One region of the Agarivorans sp. QJM3NY_33 genome, then DNA from elsewhere that is predicted to be linked to it. Evidence: predicted binding sites of a transcription regulator. Region 1 holds the regulator's gene; the other holds the start of a gene.

The links. Region 1 encodes sigma-54, which starts transcription at its own class of promoters, with help from an activator protein. Its sites were predicted from a motif close to GTTGGCACGNNNNTNGNNT; they were not measured.
Region 2: ACRRSY_RS08960 (FlgO family outer membrane protein) is a predicted target of sigma-54. The motif match lies at 1,693-1,711, and genes of this name have one in related genera.

Annotation. Positions count from the first base shown of each region.
Region 1 covers NZ_CP194039.2:4,229,415-4,237,238, reverse strand. The annotation lists gene pmbA (metalloprotease PmbA) at 1-746, shown strand, start outside; gene mgtE (magnesium transporter) at 924-2,285, opposite strand; gene ACRRSY_RS18995 (HPr family phosphocarrier protein) at 2,523-2,792, opposite strand; gene rapZ (RNase adapter RapZ) at 2,779-3,636, opposite strand; gene ptsN (PTS IIA-like nitrogen regulatory protein PtsN) at 3,663-4,106, opposite strand; gene hpf (ribosome hibernation promoting factor) at 4,115-4,402, opposite strand; gene ACRRSY_RS18975 (RNA polymerase factor sigma-54) at 4,429-5,934, opposite strand; gene lptB (LPS export ABC transporter ATP-binding protein) at 5,986-6,711, opposite strand; gene lptA (lipopolysaccharide transport periplasmic protein LptA) at 6,708-7,253, opposite strand; gene lptC (LPS export ABC transporter periplasmic protein LptC) at 7,216-7,773, opposite strand; gene kdsC (3-deoxy-manno-octulosonate-8-phosphatase KdsC) at 7,770-7,824, opposite strand, start outside.
Region 2 covers NZ_CP194039.2:1,966,645-1,974,468, reverse strand. The annotation lists gene ACRRSY_RS08970 (FlgO family outer membrane protein) at 1-565, opposite strand, end outside; gene ACRRSY_RS08965 (LPP20 family lipoprotein) at 624-1,100, opposite strand; gene ACRRSY_RS08960 (FlgO family outer membrane protein) at 1,081-1,665, opposite strand; gene ACRRSY_RS08955 (flagellar assembly protein T N-terminal domain-containing protein) at 1,771-2,913, shown strand; tRNA gene ACRRSY_RS08950 (tRNA-Arg) at 3,272-3,347, shown strand; gene galK (galactokinase) at 3,536-4,705, opposite strand; gene ACRRSY_RS08940 (UDP-glucose--hexose-1-phosphate uridylyltransferase) at 4,698-5,780, opposite strand; gene galE (UDP-glucose 4-epimerase GalE) at 5,835-6,854, opposite strand; gene ACRRSY_RS08930 (AMP-dependent synthetase/ligase) at 7,553-7,824, shown strand, end outside.

The DNA.
Region 1 (7,824 bases):
GTGATTACGCCTATAGCGTGGCGCGTGATTTTGCCGATTTAGACAGTATTCAACAACTGGCCGACAAGGCGATTAGTAAAACCTTAGGTCGCCTCGGTAGTCGTAAAATAGCGACTTGTGAGGTGCCGGTGGTGTTTGACCAAGAGGTCGCGAGTGGCTTATTTGGCCACCTCGTGGGGGCGATTAGTGGTGGTAATTTGTATCGCCGTTCGTCTTTTTTACTCGATAGTTTGGGCAGTCAGCTGTTCCCTAGTTGGTTGTCGATCTACGAGGATCCTTTTATTAAAAAAGGCTTATCAAGTACTCCTTTTGATAGCGAAGGCGTGGCCCCGAAAGCGACCCATATTATTGCTGATGGGCGTTTAGAGAGCTATTTGTTAACCAGCTACTCGGCACGTAAACTGGGTATGCAAAGTACCGGTCATGCTGGTGGGATCCATAATTGGTTAGTGCAGCACAGTGGGATCAATCGGGCTGATTTGCTGAAGCAAATGGGAACCGGTTTATTGGTGACAGAGCTGATGGGCCAAGGCGTTAATTTGGTCACCGGTGATTATTCTCGAGGCGCGGCTGGTTATTGGGTTGAAAATGGTGAAATTGCTTTTCCGGTACATGAGATTACGGTAGCCAGTACCTTGCCAGAGATGTTTGCCAATATAGTTGCCATTGCGGATGACTTCGATAAAGAAAGCTCAATTCAAACCGGTTCAATATTGATTTCTTCGATGAAGATTGCGGGTAGCTAGTACTTGTTACTCTTTCAGCGTCTATTTCTGTTTAAGATAAGCATTTTAACAGCGGCCTGTGGTATGCCGCTTTGTTTTCTCCGAAAATACAGCTCAAGCTTGCTTCAAAGATAAATTTTTCGTCAGCGCTTAGGCTGATTGATATTTAGTAGGAGCTGCGATTTAGATACTCCTGCCTTAAGCTAATACTAAGGTGGCCATACCTAAAAAGGAGAACAAGCCCATCACATCGGTGATGGTGGTTAAGGCCATTCCCCCCGCTAAAGCGGGGTCGATATTAAATTTTTTCATTAATAAGGGAATACTAACCCCAGCTAATCCGGCTAAGGACATATTAATGAACATCGCCCCAGCGATGATAATGCCTAAAGTCCAGTCACCTTTCCATAGGGTGATCACTACCGAAATAACACTCGCCCAAATTAAGCCATTTAACATACCGATTGCGGCTTCCTTACCGATCAACCAGCGAGAGTTGCCCTCGCCAATGTGGCCCACCGCAAGCCCACGGATCACGAGCGCTAAAGTTTGATTGCCAGCGATGCCACCCATACTAGGAACAATAGTCATTAAGATCGCTAGCGTTGCCAATTGTTCAATCGTTGATTCAAACATATTGCTAATCGACGCTGCAATTAAAGCCGTACAAAGATTCACCGCTAGCCAGACGGTGCGCCGTTGAGTACTTTTTAAGACCGGGGCGAAGGTATCCTCGTCATCGTCCATCCCCGCCATCCCCATCATCGAGTGTTCCGCATGCTCACGAATAATATCCACCACATCATCGATGGTAATTCGGCCTAACAAGCGCCCTTGTTCATCAACTACTGGGGCAGATATCCAGTCGTGGCGTTCAAACAGGGAAGCCACGTCATCTTCATCCATGGCGACCGGTATGGTTTCAGCATTACTATCCATTACCTCTCTGACGTTGACGCTTGGATTAACGGTGAGCAAGGTTGATAGTGGGATATCGCCGAGTAGTAAATCATTCTCATCGACAACATAAAGTGCATCCGTTGCTTCAGGAAGTTCGCCCCTAAGCCGCAAATAGCGCAATACAACATCAATACTGACATCTGCCCGCAGGGTGATGGTGTCGGTATTCATGATACTGCCAGCGGTGTCTTCTGGATAAGCGAGCGCAGCTTCGACTCGATGGCGGTCTTGGCCATCCATTTGCGACAATACCTCTTGATAGACACTATCGGGTAGGCTGCGAAGCACGTAGGCGATATCATCGGTGTCCATTCCCTCGGTCGCTGCAGCAAGGGTTTCGGGGGCCATTAATTGGAGTACCCCTTCCATGACATCTTCGTTTAATTCTTCGAGGATCTCACCGTGCTTTTCCGGATCGGTGAGTTGCCATAATACTTTTCGACCTGCGGGAGGGCTAGATTCTAATAGTAGAGCGACATCACAAGGCGGCATCTGATGAAGCATTCGCCTAACATGCACAAACATACCACTATCGAGCGCTTGGTTTAGCTCCTGTAGGCGTTTGTGTTGATTAGGATTTAACTCCATCTCTTCAGGCATAAGCGGTCCTTATAGTCGTGTAAAGATTAAACCACGCTTTTAGAGCGGGTGAACCTGTCGCGGATGGTACAAAGGTTTTCAGCGGAACCCTTTGGGTAACATGTGTCACAGTTTACGGCTTGAGTACCTGCATCAGTGCTGTTTCTACGCGATAGGCTCTGCCTTGTCCGCTACGATATAAATATTCACTAAAAATGCAACAGGACTTAGTGTAGCAGTTGCATCAATAAATTCGCGTTATTCCTCGTCGAAGTTTGCTTCAACGAGTTGTTGTATGGCATCGAGAGCAGCCTCTGCATCGTTACCTTCAGAGATTATCGTGAGGGTATTGCCTTGAGCGCTTGCCAATACCAGCAATCCCATCACGCTGGCAGCCGAAGCGGTTTTTTCCCCGTCAATAATACTTACTTCAGCTTCAAATTCTTGTACCAATTCGACCAGTTTGGTGGCTGGGCGAGCGTGTAAGCCCAGTTTGTTTTTTACGACGACTTGTCTAGTGAGTTTCAAGTTTATGTTCCAAAGTTCGATGGCGCCGCTGCACCTTACGTTTTTGACTAAAGTGTTCAGCCAGTTGTTCGGCGACATAAACACTACGATGTTGTCCGCCAGTACAACCAATTGCGATGGTCAGATAGGCGCGATTATTGGCTTCTAAATGCGGCAGCCAAGATCCTAATAAATCAGCGATTTGCTGGATGTACTGCTCTACAAGAGGCTGCTTGGCTAAATAATCTTTAACCGCTTGATCGAGACCGCATAAAGGTCGTAGTTCTTCTTGCCAGTGCGGGTTCGGTAAAAAGCGAGCATCAAATAGGTAATCGGCATCATTGGGTACGCCATTTTTAAAGCCAAAGGACTCAAACACCATAATTAATTGCTGTTGTTGTTCTCCGGTCACTCGCGATCGAATGAGCTGACTCAATTCATGTACGGATAAACGCGAGGTATCTATTCTTAGGTCAGCATTGCGAGAAATGGGGGCGAGCAGGGCGGTTTCAGATTCTATGGCCTTGGCTAGAGACATGTCGTTTTGACTCAGTGGATGAACCCGCCGAGTTTCACTGTAGCGGCGGATCAGTGCATCATCTTTCGCGTCGAGAAAAATACTTAATAGGTTAAGCTCAGAGCCTTCATCGCGAATTAGTTGACCGATGGGTGAGGGTTCATCAGGTAAATTTCGCACATCGATGCTAATGGCGACTTTGGTGTACTGTCTTTTTAGGTGTTCAATTAAAGGACGCCATAATACGACTGGTAAATTGTCGACACAGTAATAACCTAAATCTTCTAATACTCGTAGTGCGACCGTTTTACCTGAACCGGAGCGCCCGCTAACGATAATCAGTTCCATGATAACCCCTAATAACGATTAGAGTCTTAGGCTATCATGATCGTGTATAATTCGTCATCACTTTGTGCTGTACGAAGTTGTTTGCATATTTGCTTATCATTAAGTTTTTCAGCAACTTGAGCGAGAGTATTTAGATGTTGTTGACATTGGTCTTCGGGAACCAGTAAGGCAAATATTAAATCAACGGCTTGATTGTCAATGGCGTCAAAGGAAATCGCCGGAGTACAGCGTAATAATACTGCGGTCGCATGGTATTGATTGCCTATTCTACCGTGAGGGATCGCGATGCCTTGGCCAATGCCAGTACTGCCCATGCGTTCACGATTTAATAAACTTTCAAATATACTTTTAGATGTGGTGTCGAGTTGCTTCGCAACTAGTTCACTGATCAATTCCAATGCTCGTTTTTTTGACGAACATTGGACTGCACTTTGGGTGCAGTCCAAGCTTAGTACTTTATCTATTTGCATTACTATGACTAATGTTTGGTGAGTTTTTCTTTATGCTTAATGACTTGGCGATCGAGCTTATCGATGAGGCTATCGATGGCCGCGTACATATCAGCGTGTTCTGAAGTGGCGAATAATTCACCACCATTTAGGTGTATAGTGGCTTCGGCAATCTGATTCAGTTTTTCGACATTGAGAATAACATGGACATTATTAATTTGGTCGAATCGTCGTTGTAGCTTAGTAAACTTAGTGTGGACATATTCTCTCAAAGACTCAGTGATTTCTACGTGGTGTCCAGTAAGGTTAATTTGCATAGATGTCGTCCCCTTTATAGTGGCCTTTAAATAAGGCTCTTACGTTGGTTAGAAGGTGGAATAGCCAATGACTCACGATATTTAGCTATCGTACGCCTAGCCACCTTGATGCCTTGATCTGCCAAAATATCAGCGATTTTACTATCGCTGAGTGGTTTACTGGTATTCTCGGCAGCAACCAGTTTCTTAATTAATGCACGAATGGCTGTTGAGGAGCATTCTCCTCCACCATCGGTAGCCACATGGCTAGAGAAAAAGTATTTGAGTTCGAAGATCCCGCGAGGGGTATGCATGAATTTTTGAGTCGTGACCCTAGAGATCGTGGATTCATGCATTTCAACCGCTTCGGCAACATCATTCAATACCATCGGTTTCATGGCTTCTTCACCATATTCAAAGAAAGCTTGTTGGTGATGCACGATGCAATTAGAGACTTTCAGTAGGGTTTCGTTACGGCTTTCAATACTCTTGATGAACCATTTTGCTTCTTGCAGATGGCTGCGAATAAACTGGGTATCGTTGGCGTTGGTCGAGGTTTTAGTCATCGATGCATAATGTGAATTGATGCGTAGTTTTGGCATCGCGTCAGGATTGAGTTCAACCACCCAGCGACCTTGACGTTTAATCACCGAGACATCGGGAATTACGTATTGGGCTTGATTTGGTTCGACGGCATTACCAGGTCTTGGCTCTAAGGTGTGAATCAGCCGCATCACTTCGCGTAGCTGCTCCTCTTTTAACTTGGTTTTACGGGCCAATAAACGAAAATCTCGATTTGCTAATACGTCAATATGATTCGATACGATGTCTTTCGCTTCATTCAGCCAAGGTGTTTGTTCGCTGAAACGACTTAATTGGATGAGTAAGCATTCCTGTAGAGAGCGGGCAGCAATACCAACTGGATCGAAGTGCTGAATACGTTTAAGTACTGCTTCAATTTCATCTAACTCGACATCTAAATCATTATTTTCAATCGAACGTAGTCCCTCAAGTAATTGCTCACAATCTTGTGTCAGGTAACCTGATTGGTCGACTGCGTCGATGATGGCGAGGGCGATAGCTTGGTCTATTTCACTAAAAGGCGTGAGGCGCATTTGCCAGAGCAAGTGATCTTGTAAGGAGTCAACGGTTTCACCTTGAAACAACATGTCGTTGTCATCACTGCTGCTACCGGATGAAGAGCTGGCAGGAGCCGAGCTCGCGCTGTAAATGTCATCCCAAGTTGAGTCAACCGGAAGATCGTCTGCGACGGTATCTTGACTAATCGCATCGCCAGTTTCCATCTGGCTGCTATCGATCTCCGTTTGGCTATTGTTTGCATCACTATTTTGCTCGCTGGCTGATTTAAATTCAGCCGAGTCTGCGTCATTTGCTTGCGCTTCATCTGCTTCTAGCAGAGGATTACTCTCCAAAGCTTCTTGGATTTCCTGCTGCAGATCCAGCGTCGAAAGCTGGAGTAAGCGTATGGCCTGTTGTAACTGGGGGGTCATGGTTAATTGCTGACCAAGACGCAACTGCAAAGATGCTTTCATTAATTACCGCTGTTCCTTCTTTTTATTATCGCGTTTGAGGACATACTTTAACTATAGCTTGAATTGTTCACCGAGATAAACTCGTTTCACATGCTCATTTTTAAGTATCTCCTCAGGTTTTCCTGAGGCTATCAGTTCGCCTTGGCTAACGATATAGGCGTGCTCACAAACATCTAGTGTTTCTCTTACATTGTGGTCGGTGATCAATACACCCAGACCGCGATCACGAAGATGTTCAATGATTTTTTTTATATCGATAACAGAAATAGGATCCACGCCTGCGAAGGGTTCGTCAAGCAAAATAAACTTAGGTGCGGCAGCTAGAGCGCGGGCAATTTCTACTCGGCGACGTTCACCGCCCGACAGACTCATGCCTAAATTCTTGCGAATATGACCAATATGAAACTCTTCAAGTAAGTCATCGAGCGCGCCCATTTGTTGTTGTTTATCGAGGTCTTTACGTGTTTCTAAGACCGCTAAAATATTCTTTTCTACCGAGAGGCGACGAAAGATAGATGCTTCTTGCGGTAGGTAACCTATGCCTTTGCGAGCCCTGGTATGCATGGCGGTACTTGACAGATCTTCGTTGTCAATTAGGATCCGCCCTTGGTCCCTTGGGACTAAACCAACCACCATATAAAAAGTGGTGGTTTTTCCAGCGCCATTGGGCCCTAATAAACCGACAATTTTTCCAGTTTCAACATTGAGACTCACGTTTTTAACGACCTTGCGCCCCTTGTAACTTTTGGCAAGGTTTTCTGCAATTAAGGTACTCATGGTTGAGGCGTGGCCTTGGGGGCAACTTTGTTGAGTTGTTGGGGTAAGAAAATGGTGGTCACCCGATTGTTTTGGTCGCCCTGAGCAACCATTTCTTGTTTGTTAATGCTGTATTTAATCATTTGACCTTTGACTAAGCTTTCTTCTTGCTTCAGCAGTGCATTGTTAGTAAGCGTAAGCGTTTGAGTCTTCAAATCGTAACGCACTTCGTTCGCCTCTGCTTCAATGGGCTTACCATTATCTAAGAGCTGATAGAAGGTGGCTGGTTTGCCTTTTGCTATCATCACTTCGCTGCCTTTTTGCTCACTTCCGATAACGCTCAGTTCTTCGGCGCGCATTTTTATCGAGCCTTGAGTCACGACGACATTACTATAAAAAGTGACGCGATTTTCTTTGATATTAACCTGTTGACGGTCGGCATCGACGACAATTTGTTTATTGAAGTCGTCTTCAAGCGCTTGAGCCCCCCAACTGATGAGTAACAGGCTTGCTAAAAAGGCTAATTTATTCTTGTGGATTGTGGTAAACCGCTTCGATATCATTTAATAAAGTCACTATTTCATTGGCTAAATCACCGTTCATTCCGCGTCCATATAATTCGTAGGATGGGCCATAAACGGTAACGAGTTTATCACTATGCATGGTTTCGTTTTGCAGGTCGATTTCCAAGCTGTCTGTAATTAAGTCACGAACGTATTTGCTGCGACTCAAGTTTTTAATTACTACATTGTCATTTAACATGACCGTGTGTTGCTGCTGTACTGTAGCTTGATCGGCCACGATTTGCCATACAGGTTGTTTGGGATCGGGATATACCAAGATTTTTGGTTGGCTGAAAGTGGTGTGCTTGAGTTGCTCAAAATACGCCATCTGTTCGGCATAAATACGATAGCGGGGCCTTCCCTGTTCGCCAAAACTAACACTGTATAGCTGTTCGGCAATAAAATTGGGTTTATTGATTTCGCGAGTTTCGGTCAGTTGTTGGGTATCTGACGGGCTGAGCTGCCAAAGCACCAAAGCCACCATAAATAAAACCGCAAAAAACCAAGTGGGTTTATTCATATACTCATGCCCTGAGCATTTTGTAGCTGTCCTTGTGCCTGAAGAATTAAA
Region 2 (7,824 bases), 2.3 Mb from region 1:
CTAAGATCCCATCGTTAGACTTACTAAAAGTGCCCACTAACAGGTATTCTATTGGTAAACGTTTAGCTAACTCTTTCACATTTCGGCTGTAAACAAAATCACCTTCAGGCGTAATACGAATAAAGCCAGTGGTTTTATAGTCAATCACAGAAAAGCCACTTTGCTGCATCTCATACACAAAACTTTCGGCAATTTGCATACCAAACAGGTCGGTGGTACGTAGGTTATCAAGAGGCACAAATGAGGCAACCCCGATTGGTGTGTCTGCGTTTACAAATTGAGAGCTAGAAACCAAACGCTGTGACATCATATTGACATAATCGGTCAATGTTTTTTTAGCATCAGGGTCACTCTTCATAGTCTCTGGCGGATTTGCTAAGCGGCTCGGTGCACTGCTTAAAAACAGTTGGCCATCTTCGTCCACTAGTCCCTCTAGATAACGCGCATTTTTAACCGGACTTACGTTATTCGAAGGATCCACCACCATCACTTTCTGCATCGAAGAGCTATTGGAGCACCCCAACAACATCGAGGTGGTCATGGCAACCAGTATAATACCTTTCATGTCACGTCCTTAATCGTCCATTACGCTTAAGATATCGGCATGAAAGCGAAATTCTTTACTAAAATTGTATGGTTTTTTGACTCTCTAGGTGCCGAGTTGGAGCCATTGACATAGTAACCCGATATACCTCCCTAAAATCAAGTTGTAATTCGGTCACATACACATCATCAACAGCATAGGCATTAATCACCTTCGCACCTCGAATTACCCCAGCCACCGAAGCCGCTAAACGTTCATTGCCTAACACCAAATCACTCACAGTAGCGGTACTATCAATGTGTTGTCCATAAACTTGCTCGGATAATTCACGGTAAGCATCCAGCTTAGAGGCTTTCATCGCCCGTAATTGCTTGGTTGATTTATCGGCTCCCCTTTGTTGACTAATTGGCGCATAACCAACCGCATTCACTACCGTAAAATCGCCAGGAGGCTGATAAGTCCATTCAACCTGCTTGACCTGAGTCGTCGGAGTACAAGATAGCAATAACAATAGTGCTAAGCTAAAAGACCATATTTTAAAGTACAGTTTGTTCATGGCGTTGTAAGCTCCCATTCATGCTTGTGACTCGAGGAGAGCTTGCTCCTGCGCTATTTGGAATAAATTGATAAGCGGCCGACACCACCTGTTGACTGGCTAAATTAACTAGCCGCAAATTCACATGCCGGCCAGAGGTTGTTCGTTGAAAACTACCAACCACCACATAGCTTATTTGCATTTGTTCGCGTAAAAGTTCTGCATCGCGCGATAAAGAAAATTCACCGTAGCCGGGGTCCATCTGTAAACGTCCGGTGAGTCTTGCCTCAACCGTATGGATCCCCTCTCGGGATAAAGCGGCAAACATTGCCTCTGCAATTTGCCGCCCAAATCCATCACTGGATTGCAAGTTGTCCAAATCAACCACTGAACTAATCGCGACCGTATCTGTAGCACTCAACTCTAAATCATCGGTTAACTGCTTAGAAAGATTATCGACATGTGCGTACAATACTGCATCTTGTTGTTCCCTTGGTTCAACATAAGGATAATTAGTAATATGGTGTAAGCTGGTATTGCATCCTTGTAACGCAAGCACCGCCAGTAGTAAAGTCGTATAACGCATAGTAATCTCCTCCGACTAAACACTATTAAGCAATAACCATTCCAGTCAAAAAAATAACGCTTTTGTTAGGTACAGTTATTGCTAGTTAGTGACGAGGAGGGCCTTATGAAACTATTAATTTTAATGATCGCGATGCTAGTTAGCATTCCCAGTCAAGCAGTGTGGTACGAGGCAAAAGGTCACGCGACCATCATCAGCCAAGATGTTGAGCAGGCACGCAGCAATGCCACCCAAGAAGCGGTCAAACAGCTACTTCTGTATTCTGGCGCCTCGGTAACCAGTATTAGTCAGGTGACCGAAGGCAGACTCACCCTTGATCAATTGGAAGTTGTCTCGAAAGGCTCGTTGCATAACTTAAAAGTATTAGATGAAGGCCGTCGGGGACAGCAGTACTTTGTGGTTTTACAGGCCGATGTTTTCCCGGCTACAGGCCAATGTAAAGCCAGTGGCTTTAGTAAAAACCTGTTGTTACTCCCTCCTTACTTAAAACAACAGAATCAAGTACGAGTAGGACAAATTCACGAAATATCACCCGCCGTGGAGCAACGGACCTATGATATTGCCCGCCAGTTAGGGAGTCAGTTTAATATTAAGCACCCTCCCAAATTACCATTAAATTACCATCAACCGGGAGTGCATGACTTTATTGCGATTAAAGATATTGCTCATCGTTATGGTGCCCAATACCTTTTAGGGATCGAGCTGGAAAATATTTCACTAGATCAAGACTACGCTCCCAAACACTTTAACTTTAGTTACCCCCAACGCTATTTCATTATTAATGTGCGAGTCTATAACGCCATCGACTTAGAAGAGATTTACAACAAACGTTTTTCGGTGAATGCCCCTTGGGAATTTGACGCGCGTGAAATTGTCTCACCTCACTCGGCTAAATTTTGGCGCTCAGCTTATGGGCAAACGGTGAATGATACCCTGCAAACGGTGATTTCGGAGGTGGATGCCTTACTCGCCTGCCAGCCTTTACAGGGGAGTATCGTGAAGGTTCTAGGACCGGACCGCTGGCAAATTAACCTAGGTCATGCCAATCAACTAAATCCGGGGATGTTATTAAGTCTGATCCATCAAAATTATCATTGGGGACAATGGGACATTCCCAGACAAGAACAACATATTGCCGATAGCATGGTACGCATTGAGCAGATTTACCAACAAAGTGCCATTGTGGTCGCCGTCGATCCAACCATGACTGCTAACATCCAACTTGGCGATTTGGTGAGTAAACAATAAAAGTTAGCTCTGTTTGTCTTTGATGATTGCCATACCAATCGCTTAGGATCCATTGAACAGAGGCTAAGCCACGAACGATGAAAAAATGACTTAACTAAATATTCGACCCGCTCCGAAGGAGCCAAAGATCCCGGTCCTTTTTCCTTGAAAGAAAGCTTGAGCGTACTTGGCTTATAAAACCAAGTGACATACTTGTAGTTCATCTTATGCTAATGCTCTGGGAAACGTAAAATCCCTAGCTTTTAACTTGGCGACGAAGTAATCAAACAGTTAGCCGAAGCTTTTCATACGTTTAAAGCTGGGTATAATGAACGCCGCAACACCAAGTACTGTAATATAGGGTTTGCAGAACCATCCCGTCCCCTTAGTTCAGTTGGATAGAACAAGGACCTCCTAAGTCTTAGACGTGAGTTCGAATCTCGCAGGGGACGCCATTTCGTTTTACTTTCCTCAAGATCTTCGGCGCAAACTAAAATTTTGCCGAGACTCGTAGATGTATAACAACTTAGAAAATCAAAAACCTCGAACGACGTCGAGGTTTATGTTGAAAAACACCAAGTAAATGATAACAACGGCTCATCGCTAACCCTGCGCCCAAATAGAGCAGTCAACGAATGAACAGCTATGACACGATAGTTCCCGCGCCCGTCATCGCTTTACACACGTAAATAGTTTCTTTTAAACCAGTTTGAGCCTGATAATATTGCTCGACCGCTTGGCATACACCATCGACCAAAGACGGTGGCATAAGAGCAACAACACAACCACCAAAGCCACCACCAGTCATCCTTACTCCGCCTTGCGCGCCAATTTGTTGCTTCACAATATCCACCAGCGCGTCCACCTCAGGCACGGTAATTTCAAAATCATCACGCATCGAGGCATGTGATTGCTCCATTAACACACTCAGCTTAGCCATATCATTGGCTTTTAGGGCCTCGGCTGCGGCCAAAGTACGGGCATTTTCAGTAATGACGTGTCTAGCTCGTTTGGCTACTATCGGCTCAAGCGTCGCTGCTTTCTCGTTAAATAAGGTTTCGCTCACATCCCGTAAAGCGCTTACCCCCAAACCGCGTGCCGCTGCTTCACACTGCTCGCGGCGAGTATTGTATTCACTGTCAACCAGACCGCGTTTTTTATTGGAGTTAATAATCACCACCGCCATTTCTTCGGGCATGGCGACTGCGGTAGTCTCTAAAGAGCGGCAATCAATTAATAATGCATGATTGGCCTGTCCCTCTGCCGAAATCAGCTGATCCATAATGCCGCAATTACAACCGACGAAGTTATTCTCCGCGGCCTGACCAATTAAAGCGATTTCTTGCTGAGTAATAGCTAAATCAAATAGAGTCTTAAAGGTTTGTCCAATCACCACTTCTAAAGCAGCCGATGAACTTAAACCCGCGCCTTGTGGGACATTGCCACTCACGGCAATATCGGCACCACCCAATTGATAGCCTTTATTTAATAGACAGCTAATCACGCCTCTAACATAGTTCACCCACATACAGTTTTGGTCAAACAGCAAGGGCTGAGTAATATCAAACTCATTAATTTGATTATTATAATCTACCGATATCACTCGTACCATGCTATCACTCCGCGGTGCTGCCACGACGACGGCTTGATAATCAATGGCACAGGGCAATACAAAACCATCGTTATAATCGGTATGCTCACCAATTAGATTCACTCGCCCTGGCGCCTGAATAAAGTAACTCGCAGAGGCCCCGGTCATTTCCATAAAAGCCGCGGAGACTTTGTCAATCAATCGTTGAGTGCGATTAGTCATGGTTAACCCCTTGTGGTTGATCTTGTTGTTTATAATGCACGTCACTTAGATCTCGTAAACGAGCGGCGGCTTGTTCCGCAGTCAAATCTCGTTGGCTTTCCGCCAACATTTCATAACCCACCATAAACTTGCGAACACTGGCAGAACGCAGCAAAGGTGGATAGAACAAAGCATGCAACTGCCAATGTTCTGTTGAGGTATCCCCGTCTTTAAAGAAAGGCGCGTAGTGCCAGCCCATCGAATAAGGAAAGGAACACTGAAACAAATTATCATAACGGCTGGTCAATTTTTTAATGGCAAGAGCCAAATCATCACGCTGTTCGTTCGACAATTCACTCATCCGGCGAATATGAGTTTTGGGCAGCAACATGGTTTCAAATGGCCAAGCTGCCCAATAAGGCACCACCGCTAACCAATGTTCTGTTTCAACCACGGTACGGATCCCTTTCACTTGCTCCTGTGTCACGTAATCCAAGAGTAAATTGCGTCCATATTGTTGATAGTAAGCTCGCAAATGTTGATCTTTGCGCTCTATCTCATTGGGTAAAAAACTGTTTGCCCAAATTTGTCCATGTGGATGCGGTTGCGAACAGCCCATGGTTTCGCCTTTATTTTCGAAGGCTTGTACCCATAAATAGTCCTTACCCAGCGCTTCAATCTGTTCATTCCAAGTATCGATGACGCCGCGGATCGCGCTCACTGGCAACTCGGGTAAAGTTTTACTGTGATCTGGCGAGAAACAAATCACTCGACTTAAACCCCGCGCTTGTTGACTCACAAACAAAGGGTTGTCTGATTTTGGAACATCAGGAGAATCGGTCATCAAAGCAGCGAAATCGTTACTAAAAACATAAGTGCCTTGGTAGTCTGGATTTTTGTCCCCAGAGATACGCGTATTAGTAGGGCACAAGAAGCAACCCGCATCATAACTGGCCAGTGCTTCCTTTGAGGGCGTTTCATCTTGACCGCTCCATGGGCGCTTAGCCCGATGCGGTGAAACTAAAATCCACTGGCCACTTAAGGGGTTATACCGACGATGCGGATGTTCAGTTGGGTCAAATACCTGATCTAACATAATTGTTCTCTACTCCGTTAAAGGCGTCGATCTAGACGCACTCTAAATAAATGTTTATTGCTCATAACCATTAGGATTCTTCGATTGCCAGTGCCATGTGTCAGCACTCATCTGCTCAATACTTCGACTAGCTTTCCAGCCCAACAACTGTGCCGCCTTATCGGTCGCGGCCCAACATTCACTAATATCACCGCCGCGACGAGGGCAAATTTGATAGGGAATTGGATGTCCACAGGCTTCCTCAAAGGCTTTCACCATTTCCAAGACCGAACTTCCCTTTCCTGTGCCCAAATTGAAGATATGCAAGCCGGCCGTTTGAGCCACCGCCTTTAAGCTTGCGATATGTCCATCGGCTAAATCCATGACATGAATATAATCACGCACCCCAGTACCATCGGCGGTGAGGTAATCATCGCCAAAAATAGACAAACTTTCCCGGCGTCCTACCGCCACTTGAGCAATAAATGGCATTAAATTATTAGGGATCCCCTGAGGGTCTTCCCCGATTAAACCACTCGGATGAGCACCAACTGGATTAAAGTAACGTAGCAAGGCAATACTCAAATCAGGCGCGGCTTGCTGAATATCTCGCAAGCATTCTTCCACCATGTATTTACTTCGACCATAGGGATTTGTTACCGCGCCGGTCGTAAAACTTTCATCAATAGGCATATTTTCCGGTTCGCCATAAACTGTCGCAGAAGAGCTAAAAATCAGGCTTTTTACACCTGACTGGCGCATCACATCCACTAAAACTAACGAACCATAAACATTGTTATCATAGTATTCAAAAGGCTTCAGTACCGACTCCCCCACCGCCTTTAAACCAGCAAAGTGGATCACTGATTCAATCTGGTGTTCACTGAAAATCTGGTCTAATAAACGACGGTCACGTACATCACCTTGATAAAAATCTGGTTTATGGCCACTGAGTTGGGCGATCCGCTCAAGCACTTCAAGTTTACTATTTGATAGGTTGTCCAAGATAAGCGGCGTAAAGCCAGCTTCAATCATCTGCACACAAGTATGGCTACCAATGTAGCCCATACCGCCAGTCACCAAGATCTTTTTCATCACATTCTCCATTTACAATGCGCTGCAGCTGAAAGTGCTTCGATTCAAATTGAATACACCGCTCAACTTACCAATGGCTTTATTGAAACACGAAAGGGTAAACGTTTCCACTCCATTCCTTCAAGAGTTGAGATCTCGGTCATCCTTTGGTAAATATTAAAGTTGATAATTAAAGTTAACGAAACATTTTTGCTACAAAATCTGGTATACAGGCCGTATAAATGGTTAAATCCGCCAATAAAGTAAGGCTTAAAGGCTAAGTAGATCCTTCATCTTCAGCACCCGCCTCATTAAATTTAAAATTAAAAAACCAACAACCTTAGTGTTAACGTTTACCTTAACTGGTAATTCTATTCAGAAAATTGCTACGCAAGCACCCTCGAGTGATCACAAGGCATGAACTCAGAACAATGGTGAACTTTGTTAACCAGCCATAACGCTGGGTATCGAGTTCTGTTGCCAAAATATCTAACCGGATAATTTGGCAATGTAAGCGGTAAATAGAGAATAAACAGGGAAAACAGCATCGCGCAAGCTCCCAGATTCTGTGCAAATCGCCAAGCTTTGATGCGGGTAGCTCACTAAATGAAACATTATTCCAAAATAACTTTAGCTTACACTTGTTCGCCGAACTAAATCTCACTAAAATGCAGCCACATTTGGGCAGTTTGCCTTCATCGATTTACAGGTAAGAACACATGCAACACATCGTTACCTTGCTCAGCCAGCAAGCGCAATTACAAGCGCAACAAGTCGCGCTCAAGATCTGGCGGGACCAAGCTTGGCAATGTTTTTCATGGAAAGATTTTTCTCAGCAATGGACTCAAATTGCCAAAGGTTTAATTCACTTAGGTCACCAGCAGGGTGAACGGGTGGCGATTATGTCGCCCAACATGCCCGAATGGACCATTGCGGATGTCGGTATTTTGGCGGCTGGTGGCTGCGTGGTGCCCATCTACCCCACCAATAC